One region of the Glaciecola sp. G7-5 genome, then DNA from elsewhere that is predicted to be linked to it. Evidence: predicted binding sites of a transcription regulator. Region 1 holds the regulator's gene; each other region holds the start of a gene.

Region 1 (5,425 bases):
TATTCTGCATAGCGACTTGTGCATCAGCACCGTCGCAAATTAACGTCACTTGTTTGCCTTGGCTGCTTTCTAACATCAATAAGGCAAGTACGCTATTTGCGGGGGCTTGTTGTGAGTCTTGTTCAAGCACTATTTCGCATTCATAGCTATTGGCTAACTGCACTAACTTCGTCGCAGCCCTTGCATGTAAGCCTAGTTTATTAACAATGGTAAGTGTCTTTACTAGCCTCATTTTTTAGCTCCGTTTTCCCTAGTTTACTCGCTGCCGGCTTCGCTATTGATGTTACTTTGTGCGTCAGGCGTTTCTTCAGCGTTTGCCATTTCTAAAGGTTTTGATAAGCCAATTTCACGGTGTTTAACTTGCACATCACCGTGGCTACTTTTAAATGCCTCTGCTAAAGACTGCGCTACGTAAACCGAACGATGTTGGCCTCCTGTGCAGCCAATCGCAATGGTGACATAAGAGCGATTATTGCGCTCTAAGTGGGGTAACCACGTTGTTATTAAATTTTGAATTTGCCAAATTAACTTCATTACCAATGGTTGGCTTGATAAAAACAACTCAACGGGGCCATCAAGTCCACATAATGGTCGTAGGTCAGGATCCCAATGTGGATTAGGTAGAAATCTTACATCAAACACATAATCTGCGTCTTTGGGGATGCCGTATTTAAAACCAAATGACTCAAAGACAATGACTAAATCAGAGCTTTTCTTACCTAAAACGCGCTCGCGAATAAGTTCAGCTAAATCATGTACCGATAGCTTGTCGGTATTTATATGTAAATCCGCTTTTTCTGCGACGGGCACTAAGATTTCGCGCTCTTCGTTGATCGCATCTACCAGTGAGTTACTGCGTTTGAACAAGGGATGTAGGCGCCGCGTTTCACTATAGCGTTTGACGAGTACATCGTCACTTGCATCAAGAAAAATAATGGTAATTTCCCAAAATTCAGGCAGGTAATTAAGTAGTTCGCTAATTTCATTTTCAGTTTCAGGCATATTGCGCACATCAATACTCACGGCAACAAGTTCATGTTGATCCACCAAGGTGTGCGTAAGTGTGGGTAGAAGTGAAACTGGAATATTGTCTACACAGTAGTAGCCAAGATCTTCTAGTGACCGCAAAGCGATTGATTTACCCGAACCTGAGCGACCGCTAATAATCAGAAGTTTCATTTATCACCTTATAAGAGTTACATATGCGTTTGTTTTTATTGCGCTTATGTTCATGAAAAGGTTTAGGCTAACGCGGCGACGATTTCATTTTTGTTTGTGGCTTTACGTATAGCCTTGACGGTGTCCTTATTACTCAGTTTGCGTGCAATACCAGATAATGCTTGAAGGTGTTGATCGGTTTGTTCCTCAGGGACTAATATGGCAAAGAAGATATCTACAGGTTTGCTGTCAATAGCGTCAAACTCAATGGGCTGACTACTAGTGACTATCACCGCAATCATATTGCTTAAGTCTTTAATTTTGCCATGGGGGATAGCAATGCCATGCCCTATACCAGTACTGCCCATTTTTTCGCGGGCCAGTAAACTGCTTAATACTTCCACTTGGTCTAATTCAGGGGATTGTTGGACCGCAATCTCGGAGATGACTTCGAAAATTCGTTTTTTGCTATGACATTCGACCGAACATTGAGTTCGGTCGAGTGAAATGATGTCATTTATTATCATATTCTACTTAGTGACGTTTCTGTTTTTCTTTGTGTTTAATGACCTGACGGTCAAGCTTATCAATGAGGCCGTCGATGGCCGCATACATATCTGTGTGTTCGGCATTCGCAAATACTTCGCCGCCACTTAAGTGAAGCGTCGCTTCTGCTTTTTGAGTGAGCTTTTCGACGTTGAGAATAACATGAACATTGTTAATGTGGTCGAAATGCCTTTCGAGTTTTTCAAATTTGGTATCAACATAATTGCGAAGTGATTCTGTTATGTCGATATGATGACCGGTTAGGTTTATTTGCATAATGCTCGTCCTCTAATGCTTGGCCTCAAACGAGGCTTTTTCGTTGATTCGAAGGGGGAATATGTAACGATTCCCGGTATTTTGCAATTGTTCGTCTAGCTACCTTAATACCCTGGTCCGAAAGCAATTGCGCAATCTTGCTATCGCTTAATGGCTTATGCGCAGGTTCGTCAGCCACGAGCTTCTTAATAAAGGCTCTGATAGCGGTGGAAGAACAATTTTCACCTGACTCCGTTGCTACATGTGACGAAAAGAAATACTTAAGCTCATAAATACCTCTGGGAGTATGCATGTATTTTTGGGTTGTTACACGCGAAATTGTAGATTCGTGCATATCGACCATTTCGGCTACATCATTCAACACCATTGGTTGCATTTTTTCTGGCCCTTGCTCAAAAAATTCGCGTTGTTTGGCAACAATACAATGCGACACTTTAAGTAAGGTTTCATTTCTGCTCTCTAAGCTTTTTATAAACCATTTTGCTTCTTGTAAATGAGACTTAATATATTGAGAATCGTTCGGATTTTTAGTCGTTTTTGACAATTTAGCATAGGTTTCGTTTACCGTCAGCGCAGGTAGAGCTTCGTTATTGAGTTCAACCGTCCACACGCCTTTTTTCTTATAGACATTTACGTCGGGCACAATATATTCTGGTTCTCGTGACGATATTGAGCTGCCAGGACGAGGATTTAAGGTTTTTAATAAACGCATTACTTCCCGAAGTTGGTCTTCTTTGAGGCGAGTCTTGCGCATTAAGGTACGATAATCTTTGCTACTAATTAAATCTGAATGTTCATCAATAATACTGCGAGCTTGCGCCAACCAAGGTGTATCTTCGTTAAATTGTTGAAGTTGTACGAGTAGACACTCTTTTACCGAACGCGCGCCTGAGCCCACCGGATCAAATCGTTGAATGCGTTTCAATACACATTCGACTTCGTCGAGTTCTATGTCTTCATTATCTAAACTCTCGAGAATTTCTTCACTACTAACGGTCAAGTAACCTGATTCATCGATAGAATCAATAATTGCAATTGCGATAGATTTGTCATTATCACTAAAGTGGGTGAGTTCTACTTGCCACATAAGGTGGTCTTGAATAGATTCGGTTGTTTCTCCTTGAAAAACGTAGTCATCATCAGGATTAATACCGGTCATGCGCGTTGGCGCTGAAGTCGACCCTAAATACTCTTCCCAAGAGCTATCTAATGGCAAGTCATCGGGCAGTTCTCTATTCTCAAGCGCATCATGCGAATCCATAGTATCTGGCACTTCAGTGTCGCCGTTGGCCATTGCTGTATCGTTGTTGTTTGTCGCTTCGGCACTCACTGACAACTGTTCTTTATCAGTGCGAGAATCAAGGGTTTGATTGTCATCCGATGACGCACTATTGCTTTCTACATCATGCTCTGCAGTCTCTAATAATGGATTGGATTCAAGGGCTTCTTGAATCTCTTGTTGTAAATCCAGAGTAGAAAGCTGCAACAACTTGATTGCCTGTTGCAATTGAGGAGTCATGGTAAGTTGTTGACTAAACTTGAGCTGCAACGAAGGTTTCATTACTGACCTTCTACTTTATTAATGCGGTGTTTTTGCATAAGGGGCTCTAATTTCTCCAATTGTAGGAAACATCGGTTCCTGTCTATTTTGACATAATGCTGAAGCTATCAACGACTAAGCACTCACTTTTCTACATGATAGCGCTTTAGCGAGTCATTACAAAGAAAATTGTTCACCTAAATAAACATCTCTCACCGTCTGGTTCGAAAGTACTTCTTGTGCACTGCCCGAGGCAATAAGTTCCCCATGGCTAACAATATAGGCTATTTCACAAACATCGAGGGTTTCTTTAACGTTGTGGTCGGTAATGAGTACGCCAATGCCGCGCTCTTTCAACTGATAAATAATCTTCTTTATGTCATTCACCGATATAGGATCGACACCAGCGAATGGTTCATCTAGTAAAATAAATTTAGGATCAGCGGCTAATGCGCGAGCAATTTCAACTCTTCTGCGTTCACCACCCGACAGGCTCATGCCTAGACTATTGCGAATATGATTAATATTAAAATCATCAAGCAGTTCATCTGCAATGCGTTCGCGTTGTTCTTTTGAAATCTCTTTGCGCGTTTGTAAAATTGCCATTAAGTTCTCATACACGCTCAGCTTTCTGAATATAGAAGCTTCTTGTGGCAAGTATCCAATACCCTGACGCGCTCGCTCATGCATCGGCTGAAAACTTAAATTGGTTTGGTCTATAAAGATATCGCCCTTATCTAAGGGAACTAAACCCACAATCATATAAAAGGTAGTGGTTTTGCCTGCGCCGTTTGGTCCTAATAAACCCACTATTTGCCCGGTCGATACTTCAATACTCACATCTCGTACTACTTGACGTGACTTATAGGACTTGGCTAAATGTTTAGCGGATAATGTACTGCTCACGGTTTGTCCTCATCGTCTTTTTTATCTGAAACGAAGGCACCTGGACTCAATACGGTCGTTACTGGGATTTCACTATTGGCATCAGTTGAGGCAATAATTTGTTCTTTGGCCATGTTAAAAGCGATAGAGTCACCATTAACCTTAATATCGTTTTGGTTAATTGCAGCATTGCCTTTTAAAGAAATCGTTTGTATTTCTACTTCATATTTTATTTCATTTGCACTGGCTGTGACCACCGAGCCATCTTCAAGCTTCTGTTTATAACTAGCAGGATTCCCCGTTGCAGTGATGACCTCTTTGCCTTTACCTGCGGTCGCATCTGCAACAACCTTATCGGCTAAGATTTCAAGACTACCTTGGCGTATTATTACATTATCGATGAAAATTGAAGTTTTAGTTTTACCATCGACAGATTGATTTTTGGATTTTGCGGTGACCGGCAATAAAAAATCGGTCGCAATGGTGCTTTGCTCACTTGAGGGCGGTGTTGATTGCGCCGCGATGACTTTACTCCCAAGGTTGACAACCAACAAGCTAGCCAAGATGCTGGCATATAAGCCCTTCCTACGTACAGACTTATTCAGCTTAACTGCGTAATTGCTTTGACCGCCGTTATTAGCTTTGGCATCGCCGCCTTTTGCAAGGCGTAGATTAAAGAACGGGGTTAAATTGGGTCTGTACATGTTGTTTAAACTCGTATTGTTGGGTCGTTAAATTACCAAAGATGCCAATGCTGTTAACCTCATAATTGAGGCCACTAATGGTTACTTTTTGGTCTGAACTTAGGGTTTTGTCTTGTAAGTTGATTTCAATGTACTCGGTGCTTATTTCCTTAATATACTCTTGCGATCGCAAATTCACAATCTTGACGTTTTTTTCAAGTTGAATTCTATTGTTCGTATATAATGTGCCTTCACCAGCAGTCACTTGCCACGGCTGCCCATCATCTAAATAGAGGGTGTAGACAGGATTATGAAATACTGCAAAACCTAAGGCATC
Region 2 (5,425 bases), 2.1 Mb from region 1:
AAACTGAACAACCTAAAGACATAGAAATAGATGGATTAAGTGATTGGTATTGTTTTAGTATTAGGGATAATGGCATTGGATTTGACCAAGAACATGCAGAAAAGATTTTTGCGCCCTTTCAAAGGCTGCATAGTAGGCAGAGCTTCAAAGGTACTGGGATTGGTCTGGCTATTTGCCGAAGAATTGTAGAACGCCACAACGGAATAATAAGGGCTAGCGGTAAAATCGATGAAGGCGCTGTTTTTGATGTCATCATAGCTGCCAATAATCGTTTAGTCTCCGTAAAGCAATCTATTTAGCACTTGCACTTAAAGGACTGCAAAAAATGCGAAATATAACACCACCATATACCATCGTGCTTGCTGATGATGATGAAGATGACCGTCTATTAGCACAAGATGCGATGGAAGCCTCGGGCGCTGATTATAATTGTTTTACCGTGGCTGACGGTCAAGAGTTACTGGACTTTTTAAGGCAAACAGGCAAGTTTGAAGGCGCTGAAACAAGAGCATTGCCCAGCGTGATATTGCTTGATTTGAATATGCCTATTTTGGATGGTCGAGAAACCTTAAAACAATTAAAAGAAGATCCTATTTTATCGGCTATACCAGTTGTCATCCTATCTACCAGTGCCAGTGATGAAGACATCCAACAAGGATACAATTTGGGGGCGTCTTCCTATATGGTTAAGCCAACAGAGTTTAATACCTTGGTTGATATGATGAAGACATTCAACAGCTATTGGTTTGAATGTGCCGCCATTCCAAATTTTGACAATAAGTAAAAAGGCATAATGATAAAAAAGGACTAGTGTGAATAGCTTAAGTTCAATCTTAATCGTAGACGATGACGAAGATGATATCTTTATCATTAAGGATCGTTTAGCTAGCTTAGGTTGCATTAATTGTAATTTTGTTAGTTGTTCAGAAAAAGACGAAGCGGTTAGTCTATTGCGACATCGTACCTTCGATATTTGTATTTTGGACTATCGATTAGCGGGTTATAAAGGAATTGATGTACTTGAAGCGGTCGCAGATGCCCAGCTTGCTACGCCTATTATTATGTTAACAGGGCAGGACGATAAAGAGGTTGCCAAAGTTGCAATCAAACTTGGTGCGCAAGATTTCATTCCAAAAGCGTCAATTGATGAAGAGATTTTCGAGAAATCAATTTTATATGCTATCTCAAGAAAAGAACTCGAGTTTGCTAAGTATATTGGTAAAATTAATGAATCCGAGAATATTGCAAAAGATAGGTTTATTGCACATTTAAGTCATGAATTAAGAACACCACTAACGTCTATTTTAGGCTATACGTCATTATTGCTTGAAAAAGAAGAGGCGCTTCCTTTACAAAAAGAGCTTAATGTTATTTCAAATAACGGAAAGCATTTACTCAACCTGCTAAATGATGTGCTTGATTTATCCAAAATCTCAGCCGGTAAATTCGAATTAAATCCGCAAAAAACTGACCTGCAACAAGTGCTAAATGAAATCAACGCCTTACTCTGTGTTTCTGCACTCGATAAAGGCTTATCCCTTGGCTTTAAAAGCGTCTCAAAAATTCCACAATTTGTTTATATTGATGAACTGCGCTTCAAACAAGTTTTATTTAATCTAATTGGCAACGCAATCAAATTTACCGATAGGGGAAGTATAACTATATCTGTGAGTCTGCTGAATGAGGGCAAACAGCCACTATTGTCATTTGAAATAGAAGATACTGGTATTGGCATGACTGATGCGCAAATCCAGACTATCTTTACTCCCTTTAAGCAGGTTGAAGACGTCGCTAATCGTAAAGCCGGTGGCGCCGGACTCGGATTATCAATAAGTGCTGAAATTGTGAAGCAGATGGGCGGTGTATTAAAGGTAGACTCGAAGCTTAGGAAAGGTTCGGTTTTCACATTGCAATTGCCATGTCGTTTTGAGCCTCAAACACATATTTTATTTGATTTCGCGCTTGAAGGCGCACAGGTGTCATCAGTATCAGCGCCATTGCTCACGGGAAAGGTTTTGATTGTTGACGACTTGTTTGAGATAAGACAACTCGCGGGGCATTTTGTTAAACAAACTGGTGTTGCAATAGAGTACGCAAAACATGGTGCAGAAGCGGTTTCTTTAATTCAGCGAGCCGATACTAATAATGCTCCTTTTGATCTGGTTTTCATGGACTTACATATGCCTGTGTTGACAGGAAAAGAGGCTATGGAGCGAATCGGCAAACTCAATCCACAACTCTCTGTTTATGCAATGACTGCAGCCGTGGGTAAAGGTTTACAAGCCGAAATTCGTTGTGTGGGCTTTTCTGGGCTGGTGGCTAAACCATTGGATAAAACCGTATTGTGGGATATTTTGCAGAAACATCTAGCTAAAGATGAAAAGCGTGACAAGTCAAATCAGTCACTCGCCGATCCTGTAGAAAATAAGCCATTGTTACACTTGGTTGAAGATGATGCAGACAGTGCTGATATCATGTCATTAATGATAGTTAGTTTAGGCTATAAGGTGCTGCATTCTGCCAACGGTGAACAAGCGCTTCAAAATGCGCAAAATCAACAGATTCAGGTGCACTTAGTGGATTTAGGTTTACCCGATTTCCCTAGTGAGTCTTTGCTAAACGCATTGTTTGCAAAGCCCATTAGTGGTCGAGTGTTCATTCTTAGCGGTAGCCAGCCTAATCCAAGCCTACTTAAACAATACCCTATCGAACAGCACCTAATTAAGCCTATCGATAAACAAACCCTTGCCCGCATACTTACTTAAGAAAATGCATTTTTCTAAGCTAATACCCTGTCACTTCTATGCGTAAACCTTGCCTGTAAATTTTTCAGAAAACTTGTAAAAATGTAGGTAAATCTGAGCTAAGCATATGCTGCGCTTAATAATATATCTATACTTTTCAATACACTAGCCATATTTTATTGTTGGCATATAACTTGAAACATCTTATTGGAAAACTAACATTATATTGCACCCGAGGACGCGAGCGCCGCTCGACCCAAGAGAGATGAATATGCAATATCGAGCGCATTTTTACAATAAATTAGGAGTTAGCATGCAGATCTTTGAAGCGTTGAGAAAGGACCATGATAAACAAAGAGCACTTATTAAATTGTTGCTAGATACACAAGGCGAATCTGAGGTGAGGTCGAGCTATTATCAGCAACTGAAGACGGAACTTGAAAATCACGCTGTTGCAGAAGAACGCTATTTCTATGCGCCATTAATGCAGTCAGACGCCACGGTAGAATTGTCGCGCCACGGAGTCGCAGAGCATCATGAGATTGATGAGTTTCTTGCCGAGCTTGATAACTTAGAGATGAGTAGTCCGCAGTGGATGATAACCTTTAAGAAACTTGCTCATAAAATTGACCACCACTTAGTGGAAGAAGAGCAGGAATTTTTTCAACAAGCTGGAAAGGCATTAAATGAGAACGAAAAAAGTGACCTAGCGAAAGACTACATGGCAGACATGAAAAACTAAATCATTTTATTTTTTTAGGAGACCATTACAATGAACGCTGTAACAGATGTACCATTTGATTCACGAGTAATTGCCACTTATTCTTCTTCTGAGAAGGTGGACAGGGCGAAAACCATACTTAAAACGAAGCTGGGCTTAGGGTCAAGCAATATAAAGCTGATAACGCCAAACGACGATGCTATTGGCAGTAAACTAGAAGGGAATTCTAAGCAAGTGGGTAAGTCGATGCTTCGCTCACATTTTATTTATGCTTTGTTAGGATTGGCAGTGGGGATTGTCCTTGCTGCTTTACTAGTTGAATATGGACCTGCTTTAACGCGCAACAACCCACTGTTTACATATATCGCTTTTTCGGGACCCGCTTTGTATATAGTCACCATTGGCGGTGGTGTGAAAGCGCTGAAACCTCAGCACGATCCCGTTAATATGAAGGCTGTAAAAGCGAAAAAAGAGGGTTGCTGGTCACTAATGGTGTCGACTGAAAATACCTCGATCACGAAAGATGACATTGTAGAAGAGCTCAAACAAACCGACTGCACAAAGCTTGAGACAAACTAGCCTCTTCGTCATCAGCACCGGCTGAGATCTCAGCGCAGGCTGAGATCTCCCAAAAGCATCCTCGCCGTCATCTCAGCGCAGGCTGAGATCTCCCAAAAGCACCCCCGCCGTCATCTCAGCGCAGGCTGAGATCTCCCAAAAGCATCCTTTATGTATGGGATAAACCACGCAGTATCAATAAAGACCCCACCTTCGCAGTAATAAATTATTTGCAAGCGATGTTGGGCTATTATTCCTGAGAAGGGCAAGCCGCTTTAGCAAATTCCCAAATTATTATAATGAACATAAACGTTACTATTTTAATTCGATATTTAAGGCTAAATTTAATTCCAGTTCAGATATTTGTTCGTTATTTAAATATAAAGGCTTTTTGCATGAAAAAAGCACAAATAGAGCTGTTTAGACAGAAAAATAGACTGGCATGATAACTGCTTAATCACATCAGAACATTATGTAAAGCACAATTGGTTTTGATTAACTTATTTTGTTTTATTACCTGTATTTTAGCATTTAAGGTAAAGTTAACAATGAAAAAGATTTTAGTGATGGGCGTAGTTATCGCAGTGGGGATAGGCTTGGTGAGTAAATTTCACAGCAAACCCACAAACGAGGTTTATTCTGATTATATTCTCCAAGGGGCAAAGAAGGCGACTATTGTAGACGATGTTAATAGCGTTGGCGGCATCGTCGTGCAAGAGTATTCATTGATTGAAGCGGTATCGGTCAAACTATCGGACTCGCAAAGAGCAGAAATCAAAAAAATGAACCCTATGATTCGTTTTTTTGAAGATCAAAGTATCAACGTCTCAAGCGTGACACCCTCGCATTCTGATCAGCTTATTACCTTTAACGTGAAAGCAAGAACCGCTATCTGGGAAGGATCTAACTCTGGTAGTGACACAGTCTTAATAGATTCAATAAACTTAAACATGCCAAGTGAAAATAGAAAAATAAAGTCTATTACAGTAAACGGTTCAAAAATTTCAGCTAAAACGATAGCGCTCAACGGCACGATAACTTTGCAGGATTCTGAAAAAGTAGAGCTTAGCCCTGGCGAAGCGCTTAAAGTTGAAGTTAGTTTTGCAAAATTAAAGACGACTAATCAAAGTGACTATCAGATTGAATTTTCGCAGACCAGCCTTAGTTCAACGACGCTTCCAGATGATGGTAGCTCAGCTAAAGAAGTCGTCCCAGAAATGGCTGTTGCTCCTGCAAAAATCGACTTTCGACAGGACAGCAATGAAATAACCTGGGTTATTGATGTATCAGATATTAACCAGCGAACGCTAAAAGGCATTAAATTACGCTATCCCGAAGCCAATCTTAGCGTAAGCTCACTGAATATAAATGACCGTGATATTTCATTCAGAACGAAAAGTGA
Region 3 (5,425 bases), 2.6 Mb from region 1:
AGCTTTTTGGCGCACGACCAGCGCGTTTACGCTCATTTTCGGTAAGTAGCTTTTTACGAATACGAATACTAACTGGCGTAACCTCTACAAGTTCATCATCATCAATAAACTCCAGCGCCTGCTCCAAAGTGTAAACGATTGGCGGCACCAAGGTTTGCGCTTCGTCGGTTCCCGAGGCACGTACGTTAGTTAATTGCTTACCCTTAAGGGCGTTTACAGTTAAGTCGTTATCGCGGCTATGAATACCTATGACCATGCCTTCGTATACTTCAACACCATGACCAATAAACAAACGACCACGCTCTTGCAAGTTAAACAATGCATTGGTTAAGGCTTTACCCGTTGCATTGGCAATAAGAACACCGTTTTTACGTTGACCAATATTGCCGCCTTTGTGCGGACCGTAGTGATCAAATGTGTGGTATAACAAACCAGAACCAGAGGTCATGGTCATGAAGTCTGTTTGGAAACCAATTAAGCCACGGCTAGGGATCACGAAATCAAGCCTAACGCGTCCTTTTCCGTCTGGCGACATATCCGCCATTTCTGCTTTACGAATACCAAGTTGTTCCATCATAGACCCTTGATGCTGCTCTTCTACGTCAACCGTTAAGGTTTCATAGGGTTCCATCAACTGGCCATTTTCTTCTTTCAAAATAACTTCAGGACGCGAGACGGCAAGCTCATAACCTTCGCGGCGCATGTTTTCGATTAATATGCCTAAGTGAAGCTCACCACGACCTGATACTCTAAACTTATCAGGGTCAGCTGTTTCTTCAACACGTAAAGCAACGTTATGAATCAATTCTGTTTGTAAACGTTCAAGGATATTACGCGAAGTAACGTATTTGCCTTCTTTACCTGCGAAAGGTGAAGTATTCACTTGGAAGGTCATGGTAACCGTTGGTTCATCTACCGATAAAGGAACTAGCGCTTCTACCTTAGTCACGTCACAAACTGTATCAGATATTTTCAATTCACCTAAGCCTGTAATCGCAATAATATCGCCTGCTTCAGCAGACTCTACATCGTGACGGTCAAGTCCTAAATAGCCAAGGACCTTACCCACTTTACCATTGCGCTTTTCGCCTTTAGCGTTAACCACAGTAACTTGTTGATTGATTTTAACAGTACCACGGGTAATACGACCAATGCCGATAACGCCGACATAAGAGTTATAATCAAGCTGAGAAATTTGCATTTGGAAGGGGCCGTCAGGATCAGCATCTGGCGCCGCAACTTTAGAAACGATGGTTTCGAATAAGGGCGTCATATCATCGCTTTTCACGTCAACATCATTTGATGCCCAACCATTTAATGCCGATGCATAAACAACATCAAAATCAAGCTGGTCGTCAGTTGCGCCTAAGTTGTCAAACAAATCAAAAACTTGATCCATTACCCAATCTGGACGAGCACCTGGCTTATCAATTTTGTTAATAACGACTATTGGCTTTAAGCCTTGAGCGAATGCTTTTTGGGTCACAAAGCGGGTTTGTGGCATTGGGCCTTCTTGGGCATCAACTAAAAGCAGTACTGAGTCGGCCATTGACATAACTCGTTCTACTTCACCGCCAAAGTCGGCGTGTCCGGGAGTATCTACGATATTGATGCGATACTCATTCCAGTTGATTGCCGTGTTTTTAGCAAGAATGGTAATGCCGCGCTCTTTTTCAATATCATTAGAGTCCATTACACGTTCTTCTGCTACTCCGCGGCTCTCTAGCGTACCTGATTGTTGAAGAAGTTTGTCTACCAATGTTGTTTTACCATGGTCGACGTGCGCTATTATCGCGATATTGCGAAGATTTTTTACTGACATTACAGATTCTCATTAAGGGCTGTGGTAGCAAATTTATGCATACCCAGCTCATTGTGATAGTTAAGTTGGGCGCGGATTGTACAGATTTATTGCGCAATAAGCGACAAACTTATCTGTTTTATCATTAAATTTTCACAAAGCTTCTCGCAAAAGTTCATTGCACAAAAACAATGCGCACCATTATGATGCATAAAATCATTAAAAAGCTCTATTGCGGTGCGTCAAAAGAAAGCCCAAAACATCCACATCCCGTGGAACCCGCGTGTTTTAAGCACTATTAATAATTTGATAAATGGCACGTTTATCGCTTATAGTGCAATCAGGAAAATTTACTGCAATACTAAAGCAAGAGTTTAGTGCACTTTATGTTGGATGAAACGCGCACATGAGAATGTGAGTGTTAATGACAACCTTTTACATGACAACGAAACGGGAGAACCTTTATGTCATACGAGTCAGCGTTGGAACTGATTAAAGAAACAGAAGCTAAGTTTGTTGATTTACGCTTCACAGATACCAAAGGAAAAGAGCAACACGTATCTATTCCATCTCACCAAGTAAACGATGATTTCTTTGAAGAAGGAAAAATGTTCGACGGTTCTTCAATTAGTGGATGGAAAGGCATTAACGAATCTGACATGATCCTTATGCCAGACCCAACTACAGCGGTATTGGACCCATTCGCTGAAGAAACACAAATCAACATTCGCTGTGACATATTAGAACCTACAACGATGCAAGGCTATTCACGTGACCCACGCTCAATAGCACGCCGCGCTGAAGAATACTTAGTGTCTACCGGCATTGGTGATAAAGTCTTATTTGGTCCAGAGCCTGAGTTCTTTATGTTTGACGATGTTCGTTTCCACACTGACATGGCCGGTTCATTCTTTAAAATCGATTCTGAAGAAGCTAAATGGAATGCAGGTTCTGAGTACGAAGGAGGCAACTTAGCTCACCGTCCAGGCGTTAAAGGCGGCTATTTCCCAGTACCACCAGTTGATTCAGGCCACGACATTCGTGCTGCAATGTGTATGGTTATGGAAGAAATGGGCCTTACCGTTGAAGCTCATCACCACGAAGTAGCGACTGCTGGACAAAATGAGATTGCTTGTTTGTTCAATACTATGGTCAAAAAAGCTGATGAAATCCAAATCTATAAGTACGTTGTTCATAATGTTGCGCATGCTTACGACAAGAGCGCAACGTTTATGCCTAAGCCATTAGTTGGCGACAACGGGTCTGGTATGCACTGTCACCAATCAATCAGTAAAGACGGCAAAAACATTTTTGCAGGCGACAGCTACGCTGGCTTGTCTGAAGAAGCCTTATATTACATTGGTGGTATAATTAAGCATGCGCATGCGATTAACGCATTCGCTAACGCCTCTACCAACTCTTATAAGCGTTTGGTCCCAGGGTTTGAAGCACCTGTTATGCTTGCATATTCTGCTCGTAACCGCAGTGCGTCGATTCGTATTCCATATGTTACAAGCGAAAGAGCACGTCGTATAGAAGTACGCTTCCCTGACCCAACTGCTAACCCATACCTAGCGTTTGCAGCAATGTTAATGGCTGGCCTTGACGGCATCAAAAATAAAATTCACCCTGGTGAAGCTGCAGATAAAGATCTTTATGACTTACCACCAGAAGAAGCTGCAAACATTCCACAAGTGGCTGGTTCACTTGAAGAAGCCCTTGCTGCCCTTGATAAAGACCGTGCCTTCCTAACTGAAGGCGGTGTAATGTCAGACGAAATGATTGATGCCTATATAGCACTTAAAAATGAAGAAGTGTTGACCATTAAAATGGCAACACACCCGCTTGAGTTCGATATGTACTACAGCGTGTAATAATAAGAGTTATAAGTGTTTGTATCGCAAACACTTATTTCATTTGATACTTAGCCTGCAAATGCAGGCTTTTTTTTGTCCAAATTAACGTAATATAGACTGAAGAATAGCACTTTTCATGAGGTGAACTAGATGCGTTTAATACAGCTTAAAATGATTGTTGCTACATTATTGACAGCTTTGTTGTTAGTAACAACGACTGTTGGCGCATCTAATAAAGTGTTCAAAACTATCCATAAAGACGGTAGCGTGACCTATTCGGACCAAGAAACCCCCGGCTCAATCGAAGTTATTTTAAATGTACCGACTAGCACCTTTGAGTCTAGAGCAATACAACCCCACCCTGTTGTTCAACGTACGCAGAAAGAAAAAATAACCCACACCGTTACAATATTAAGTCCACAACCCGAAGCAACAGTGCGCAGTAATTCAGGTGAAATATCGATTGGCGCGTCAATAGAACCCAAGGTGGGCGGCTTTTTCCAACTGCATATAAACGAACAAATCCATGAATCTGCCACAGGCATGTTCAGGCTCACGAACATGGAACGTGGCGCCTATAACTACACTGTAAAATTTATCGACAACTCGGGCAAGATTATTGCATCTAGTGAATCAAGAAATTTGTATTTGCACCAAGCTTCAGCATTAATCAACTAAATTCTGTTTGAGCCCCCTATCCATAGGCTTTAATAGCGATATTTTAAGATACTAAATATCACTGACTTGCACCGGCGAATACATTAATATACTTTATTGCACTAATTGAGTGCGCATGACTATGATGTACTTGGAGATAGCTTTGGTTGACGATCGCCACAATTACGAATTGTTTTTGAATTCGCTTAAAACAGCGCTTATTTTAGTGAATGACAAATTTGAGGTGACTTTTGCCAATGATGCCGCCCTTAACTTGCTTGAAACCGGTATTAATCAAGTAAAAGAAAGACCCCTCAACGAGTTCTTGGTAGACGACAATCTAAATCAACAACAAATATTAAAAGCGTTAGAAACAAAAGAAGATTATAGAGAAACTGGCGTGCCTATGTGTTTTAGAGAAGGACGTTGCACCACTGTTGATATTAACGCAAATATCATTTCGGTAAATGGTGAAATAAATGCCCTACTTGAAATAAACCCCGTCGATAAACAGCGAAAAATCACACAAGAATCACAACAATATGCCCAGCAAGTTGCTGCAAGAGACTTAGTGAGAGGATTAGCTCACGAGATAAAAAACCCTTTAGGTGGTATTCGCGGCGCAGCCCAATTTGCTAGAAAAAAAGCTGCATCACCCTGAAGAAAAAGAGTTCACACAGATGATAATCGACCAAGCAGACCGATTACGCAACCTTGTTGATAGGTTATTAGGGCCTAATTCACTGCCACAAAAACGTTTATTTAATTTGCACCAAATACTCGATAAAGCACAATCAGTCATTATGAATGATTTATCATTTTCGATGCAAATAACGCGCGATTACGATCCTTCCATTCCCGACTTATATGCTGATCCTGACATGCTCCAACAAGCCATATTGAATATTGCTCGCAACGCGTCCCAAGCACTACAAATGCATCAAGCTGCTGATGGTCAAGCGCCAATGATAACCTTTAAAACAAGAATTGAACGCCAGTGCGTCATTAAAGGAGTACGACATCAGCTAAGCGCCAGGGTCAGTATTATAGATAACGGCCCGGGCATACCAACACAGCTTAAAGATACCTTATTCTACCCCATGGTCAGTAG

The links. The regulator sigma-54, encoded in region 1, starts transcription at its own class of promoters, with help from an activator protein. The targets are predictions, from matches to a motif close to GTTGGCACGNNNNTNGNNT.
Region 2: a site for sigma-54 is predicted at 2,926-2,944, ahead of AC0L6H_RS01280 (hemerythrin domain-containing protein). Genes of this name have one in related genera too.
Region 3: a site for sigma-54 is predicted at 2,114-2,132, ahead of glnA (glutamate--ammonia ligase). Genes of this name have one in related genera too.

Annotation. Positions count from the first base shown of each region.
Region 1 covers NZ_CM147892.1:2,373,294-2,378,718, forward strand. Annotated here, with positions in the region: gene AC0L6H_RS10415 (HPr family phosphocarrier protein) at 1-232, opposite strand, end outside; gene rapZ (RNase adapter RapZ) at 256-1,179, opposite strand; gene ptsN (PTS IIA-like nitrogen regulatory protein PtsN) at 1,242-1,685, opposite strand; gene hpf (ribosome hibernation promoting factor) at 1,693-1,980, opposite strand; gene AC0L6H_RS10435 (RNA polymerase factor sigma-54) at 2,006-3,541, opposite strand; gene lptB (LPS export ABC transporter ATP-binding protein) at 3,698-4,426, opposite strand; gene lptA (lipopolysaccharide transport periplasmic protein LptA) at 4,423-5,109, opposite strand; gene lptC (LPS export ABC transporter periplasmic protein LptC) at 5,078-5,425, opposite strand, start outside.
Region 2 covers NZ_CM147892.1:310,181-315,605, reverse strand. Annotated here, with positions in the region: gene AC0L6H_RS01295 (sensor histidine kinase) at 1-299, shown strand, start outside; gene AC0L6H_RS01290 (response regulator) at 326-784, shown strand; gene AC0L6H_RS01285 (response regulator) at 813-2,765, shown strand; gene AC0L6H_RS01280 (hemerythrin domain-containing protein) at 3,058-3,486, shown strand; gene AC0L6H_RS01275 (hypothetical protein) at 3,517-4,044, shown strand; gene AC0L6H_RS01270 (S8 family peptidase) at 4,572-5,425, shown strand, end outside.
Region 3 covers NZ_CM147892.1:4,928,320-4,933,744, forward strand. Annotated here, with positions in the region: gene typA (translational GTPase TypA) at 1-1,822, opposite strand, end outside; gene glnA (glutamate--ammonia ligase) at 2,266-3,675, shown strand; gene AC0L6H_RS21630 (hypothetical protein) at 3,808-4,335, shown strand; partial or broken gene glnL (nitrogen regulation protein NR(II)) at 4,460-5,425, shown strand, end outside.